Regions from separate parts of the Dasania marina DSM 21967 genome, predicted to be linked through region 2. Evidence: predicted binding sites of a transcription regulator. Region 2 holds the regulator's gene; the other holds the start of a gene.
The links. Region 2 encodes PhoB, which activates phosphate uptake and scavenging genes when phosphate is short. Its sites were predicted from a motif close to TGTCATAAANNTGTAACA; they were not measured.
Positions count from the first base shown of each region.

Region 1: the regulator PhoB is predicted to act here: its motif matches at 1,103-1,120, upstream of gspC (type II secretion system protein GspC).

Region 1 covers NZ_KB891589.1:138,217-141,645, forward strand. Annotated here, with positions in the region: gene B067_RS0117485 (sodium ion-translocating decarboxylase subunit beta) at 1-778, shown strand, start outside; gene B067_RS0117490 (hypothetical protein) at 859-1,056, opposite strand; gene gspC (type II secretion system protein GspC) at 1,372-2,310, shown strand; gene gspD (type II secretion system secretin GspD) at 2,347-3,429, shown strand, end outside.
Region 2 covers NZ_KB891576.1:412,207-415,635, forward strand. Annotated here, with positions in the region: gene B067_RS0106450 (PstS family phosphate ABC transporter substrate-binding protein) at 1-199, opposite strand, end outside; gene phoR (phosphate regulon sensor histidine kinase PhoR) at 331-1,632, opposite strand; gene phoB (phosphate regulon transcriptional regulator PhoB) at 1,639-2,337, opposite strand; gene B067_RS0106465 (YgiQ family radical SAM protein) at 2,561-3,429, shown strand, end outside.

The DNA of each region.
Region 1 (3,429 bases), on a different contig from region 2:
GGTGATAGGAGCGGTGGGTTTAACCAGCTTGGGCTGGATGGACTTCAGCATGAAGGACGCGGCCGCCATAGGTATTATCGGCGGTGCTGACGGGCCAACGGCTATCTATGTGGCTAGCTTGTTGGCGCCAGATTTGCTGGGTGCTATCGCGGTTGCTGCTTACTCGTATATGGCTTTGGTACCGTTAATTCAACCCCCTATTATGCGTGCCTTAACCACTGAGGCTGAGCGCAAGATAGTGATGGTGCAATTACGCCCGGTCTCGAAAGTAGAGAAGATCGTATTCCCCTTGGTGCTATTAATCTTGGTGGCACTATGCCTGCCTAGTGCGGCACCGTTATTGGGTATGTTCTGCTTTGGTAATTTGATGAGAGAGTGTGGTGTAGTTGATCGCTTAAGCGATACCGCACAAAATGCGCTTATCAATATTGTTACCATATTCCTAGGTTTGTCGGTGGGCTCTAAACTCAGTGCCGATAAGTTTTTGGACTTGAGTACGCTGGGTATTCTAGCGCTAGGTATTGTGGCCTTTGGTATAGGTACCGCCTGCGGTGTAATAATGGCGAAGGTTATGAACAAGTTCTCTAGCACGCCTATTAACCCACTGATAGGCTCGGCAGGTGTGTCGGCAGTGCCTATGGCAGCCAGGGTGTCGAATAAGCTAGGCTTAGAATACAACCCACAAAACTTCTTGCTAATGCATGCTATGGGCCCCAATGTAGCGGGCGTTATAGGCTCTGCGGTAGCGGCAGGGGTAATGATTAGTCTGGTAGGTTAAGCGTAGATCTTATTAAAAAGCCCGCTTGCGGGCTTTTTTTATGCCTGTAACTATTCGATGGCTTATCGCTCAGTAGGTGATCAGTGGGCGAGCTTGCTGCTGCTTAATTGCCTAAGGGCGATGCTGGCATGAAAGTCTTCTACTAGGGTGCGGGCGCTGTCTCTGCGGTCGTCGCTTTTACGGCGGCGCTTATGGCTGAGGTCTAGCCTAGGGGCTTTGCGTCTATCGTTGCCTAGTCTGCGATCACTGATGGCTCTGCGGTTAATGAGTATTGTCATAATTTTGTTATATTGTTGTCGTTTAATAATAGGGTTGAAAGCTGTTTGTCACAGTACTGTCGCAGTCCGTTATAGTTGATGTGCTGTGCAATGGTAGTGGCTAATGTCATGGGGATAGCTAAGCCAGATACTATAAAGTAGCTCAATGTAGATGTCCTGCCAGCTTTTGCCTTCAAAATGTGAATAAGTCACAGAAATGATTTCCCTGCGAGGTAAGGAAAGGATGAATCCTAATCTTTGGACGCCTATAATGTGTGGCTTGATACTCTTGATAATAAAAAGTCGAAATTGGGGTGTGTGTTGTCCAAGTTAGCCATGACATCAGTGGTGCCAGAGCGTTTGCTCGTTATTTTACAGGCCGTACAAAGTCTACCGGTACTGGTGTGGTACCGAGGCCTATGTTTTGGCTTGTCCGTATTATTACTCTATACCTTGAGCCAGTGGCTGTGGCTGTTACTGCCTGAAGCTGAACCCAGTGTTATGCCTGTAGTGGCTAGCAGCCAAGGGCTGGGGGCACAGCCTGGCCAGCAGGTCGATATTACGCAGCTGCAATCTTATAATTTATTTGGTGCTATGCAGGGTGGTACGGTGCAGGCCGAGGCTGCGGTGGTGCAGCCTAAGCAAACCGTCGAGGCTGAGCCCACACGTTTAAGCCTACAATTAAACGGGGTTGTGCTGACCAGCAACTCTGACGATGCCTTGGCGATGATCGTCTATCAGGGCAAAGAAGAGCAATACAGTATAGGCGACAGCTTGCCTGTAGGGCGGGTGCTGTTATCGCAAATTTACCGCGATCATGTGATTATAGAAAACGCGGGGCGTTATGAGTCGCTATGGCTGTTTGAGGGTGACGCAGATGGTGATAGCCAAGTCAGCGAGCCTAGCCCGGCTCAGCAACAAGTGAGGCAGCAGGATAAGCGCGAGAATGGTCAGGTCAGCAGCATGGCCAGAGAGTATCGACAGCGTCTTTATAAAAACCCCAGCTCCTTGGCGGATGCCCTGCGTATTAGTCCGTACCAAGTGGACGGGGTAATGTATGGTTACCGCATAAATCCAGGCCGGGATAAGCAGCAATTTGAGCAGTTGGGGCTAAAATCCAATGATGTGGTTACCAGTATTAACGGCATTACCCTCAATGACCCGGCCAAGGCTGTGGAGCTGTATAAAATTATGCGTTCGGCGAAACAGGCCACCTTTATTATTGAGCGTGATGGTCAATCTATACAAATGCTTATTTCGCTGGATAGCGAGTAAACCCCCATATTAATAACTAAATAATTAGGTAATCGTGTGAGTTTTATTGTGACCCGTAGTCGTCAAATTAAACCGTGGTTGTGGTTGCTAGTTAGCGCGGCTTTAGCTATGCCCGCTGTGGCACTAGAAAAAACCTGGACTTTGAACTCCAAGGAAATGGATATACAGCAGCTGATTATCAGCGTGGCCAAGGCTACCGATAAAACCATCATCATAGATCCCAAGGTGAAGGGCAAGGTGCAAGTGATTTCATCCAAGCCCTTAAACCGCGAGCAGTACTACAACTTATTTTTAACCATCTTGGATATCCATGGCTTTGCCGCTATAGAAAATACCGGTGTGGTACGGGTAGTGCCCACCAAAGATGCGCGCAGTTCGCCGGTGCCGGTAGAGCTGGATTCTGGCCCAGAAACCAGTGAGGTGATCACTCAAGTTATTCAGCTAGAGAATATTTCGGCAGCCAAACTGATTCCCGTGTTGCGGCCCTTAGCGCCACAGCAATCCCATATGGCCGCCTATGCGCCTAGCAACGCCATTATTATTTCCGACACGCGCGCCAATATTTTACGCATACAAAAAATCATTCAACAGATCGATAGATCGGCCCAGGAAAAAACTGAAATTGTTAGCCTAGAGCATGCCGCCGCTGAAGAAGTGGTAAAAATGTTAGAGAAGCTACAAAAGCGTGAGCAAACTAAGGGCCAGCCTGAATCGGCATCCACTTTATTGGTTGCCGATAAGCGTACCAATAGCATATTAATCAACGGCGATGAGTTAGAGCGCCAGCGCATTAAAATTTTGGTTAAGCATTTGGATACACCGCTAACCCAAAGCGGCAACGTGAAAGTGGTTTACTTGGAGTATGCCGAAGCCGAAGAGCTGTCAAAAATGCTCAGTAAAGTCATACAAAACATTGATGGTATGTCACAGAATGATGGTGTTAAGTCAGCGAAAAAATCTGTGGCTACGGTTGAGGCAGATGCCGGCACCAATGCCTTAATTATCACCGCCGATGCCGATGTGATGCAGTCTTTATTATCGGTGGTGCAGCGTTTAGATATACGCCGTGCGCAAGTGTTGGTTGAGGCTATTATTGTAGAAATGTCCGCCGATAATGGC
Region 2 (3,429 bases):
CCCACATGGTCATTAGATTGGCCAAGGTATCTGAACCTACACTAGACAGGTTACCCGATACACCGCTGGCTTTTTGATAATCAGACAGGCCAGCATCTACCGCGGTAGCCGCCGTAGCTACAGTAGCTACCGTTGAAGCCAACACGCCGGCACTCACTGCTAGAGCGGCGCCTATTTTTTTAAAGTTGCTCATCGTCATTCGTTTTCTCCAAACAGGGTTTATCAACATGATGGTGTCACTGTAAAAAAACTTTGTTACAGCTGTGTGACATATTTTTGAAACATTTAAGACTATGCGCTTGAGGTAAGCACTGAAGGCAGCCTAAAGGCTTAGGTCGATGAGATCTGGCACTGACTCAGGGGAAAGCTGCAGGCAAAAGTACTACCCTCATCCAAGCTACTAGTAATTTGCAGCTCGCCGTGATGACGCAATAATACATGCTTAACAATCGCTAAGCCCAAACCTGTGCCGCCAGTTTGGGTAGAGCGGCTTTTATCCACGCGATAAAAACGTTCGGTTAAACGGGGAATATGGTGAGCCTCTATGCCCAAGCCATTGTCCTCTACCTGTAAGCGGGCCTGCTCACCATCGCGAAACCAGCGCACCTGTATTTTGCCCTGTTCGCCGGTATATTTAGCGGCATTCATTATCAGATTGGTAAAGGCGCTGCGCAGTGCCTCACCTTCACCGCGCAAGCCTAGGCTGGCATCACAGTCCAACACTATTTCACGCTGTTGATTAAACACCGCCAACACTTCTTCGCGTATTTGCCGTAATAAGGGGCACACCGCAACCACACTGTGCTCGCCTTCGTCGGGTACGGTTTCTAGGCGGGTTAATACGATTAAGTCTTTAATCAGGCTTTCCATACGCCGCACCTGTTCCAACATTTGCTGAAAGGCACGCTTATAACGGGGTTGCTCAGCTAACTCACTATCGACAAACGTTTCCAGATAACCATTTACCACGGTCAGCGGGGTACGCAACTCATGGGATACATTAGCCACAAAGTCTTTGCGCATTTCTTGCAGCCTATAGGTATGGGTAATATCTCTGGCAAATAATAAGCGGCTGCCTTGGCCAAAAAAGGTGAGCTGAAACTGCAATTGTTTTTCGGGCTGATGGGGTGACGCGCAATCTAAGGGGGTTTGGTAGCTATTGGCTTCGTAGTAATGGATAAACTCAGGGCTGCGTATCAAATTAACCAACTGCTGGCCTACATCTTCGGGATAGCGCAGGCCTAGTAAGCGGCGGGCAGCAAGATTACACCACTCGATATCACCGCTTTGATCGATCATCACCGCAGCATCGGATAGCGCCGCCAAAGAATCCCGCAAATAATCCACCGCGCCCTGTAAGCGCTGCCGCTCTTCCCGGTTTTGCCTTTGCAGACGGTAAATACCGTCTAGCATATCGCCCCACAGCCCTGAGGACTCAGGCGCGTCGCTGCCATCTTCAGCCACCAGCCAGCGCTGCACCCGCAGTAATTGCCTAAACGTACTGGCTATATACAGCAGCGCCGCCAACAACAGCACCAGCAATAGATGGCCCGTTAACCAACCCAAGACTAAGGCTACAGTAAACAACTGGGCCAACTGCTTGAGCTCTACCATCCAATTGATACGCTGCATTAATAATTAACTCGCGGTAGAAAAACGATAACCGGTACCGCGCACGGTTTGCACCATATTGGCGTAGTTTTCGCAATCCAGGCTTAGGGCTTTGCGCAGGCGGCGTATATGCACATCCACGGTACGCTCCTCCACATAGACATTGCCGCCCCAAACATGGTCCAGTAACTGGCCGCGGCTATAGGCGCGCTCTTGGTGGGTTAAAAAGAATTTTAATAGCCGAAACTCAGTAGGCCCCATATCCACCGGTTTTTTATCGATAAACACGCGGTGGCTGGCGGGGTCTAGCTGCAGGCCATCCACCGCTATGGTAGGTTCGGTTTCGCCGGCACCGGTACGACGCAATACCGCTTTAATCCGTGAGATTAACTCTCTAGGGGCAAAGGGCTTGCTGATGTAATCATCTGCTCCCACATCCAGGCCTTGGATTTTGTTGTCTTCCTCAACCTTGGCGGTCACCATAATCACCGGCAGGCTGGCGGTAAGCTCATCGCGGCGCAAGCGCCGTAACAGCTCTATGCCACTGCCACCGGGTAGCATCCAGTCTAACAAGATCAGGTCAGGCTTTTTATCGATCACTAGACTGTGGGCATCTTGAATATTACCCGCCTCTAAGCAGTTGAAGCCGGCCATTTCTAAGGACATGACTATCATTTCGCGTATGGCCATTTCATCGTCGACCACTAAAATGGTTTTCTCATTCATGTAACTATAAACCTTACGATTATTTTGCGTACATCAATTAAAACCAATAAACATGACATTTTTGTTACAGGCCGTTGTTTGTTCAGCCTCTGTTTGTTCCAGCGGCCAAAGAGTGGCGGCGATTATAACCACATCGCTCTCTGAATCCCAACACCGGCAAAGACCAAGTATTTATCTCAAGTTAATGTATAATGCTCGCTCATTTGTCTACTGTTATCACACCATGTCTAAACAAGCCCTCGCCAAGGCGATTAATAGCCAATCCCAAGCCGCCACCCCACTGTTCTCCTATCGCCAGTATTGGGCGGAGTGCTTTGGCGTAGCCCCCTTTCTACCTATGTCTAGAGCCGAAATGGATGTGCTGGGCTGGGATAGCTGTGACATTATCATTGTCACCGGCGACGCCTATGTCGATCACCCCAGCTTTGGCATGGCGGTAATAGGCCGCACGCTAGAGGCACAGGGCTTTAGAGTAGGCATTATTGCCCAGCCTGACTGGCGCTCGAAAGAGGCCTTTATGGAGTTGGGTAAACCCAATTTATTTTATGGCGTGGCCTCCGGCAACATGGACTCCATGATTAACCGCTACACCGCCGACCGTAAATTACGCCACGACGACGCCTATTCCCCCAATGATGAAGGTGGCTTGCGCCCCGACCGCGCCGTTAATGTGTACAGCCAGCGCTGTAAAGAAGCCTATAAAGGCGTGCCCGTAGTCATAGGTTCTATAGAAGCCAGCCTGCGCCGCATCGCCCATTACGACTACTGGAGCGACAAAGTACGCCGCTCAGTATTACTCGATTCCAAGGCCGATATACTGGTGTACGGCAATGCCGAACGCGCCATCGTCGATATCGCCCACCGCCTATCTCAGGGTGAAGCCATTAATGAGATACAGGATTTACGCGGCACCGCCTTTATGCGCACTAGCATACCCGGCGGCTGGACGGTTATAGATTCCAGCGAAGTCGATCAAATCGGCACCGTAGACGCCAAAATCAATCCCTACCAAGTCACCGAAGAAGGTGGCAACGAGGGCTGTGAAAAATCCACTCTCGCCGAAAAAAGGGCAGCGGAAGAAGCACTCAACGT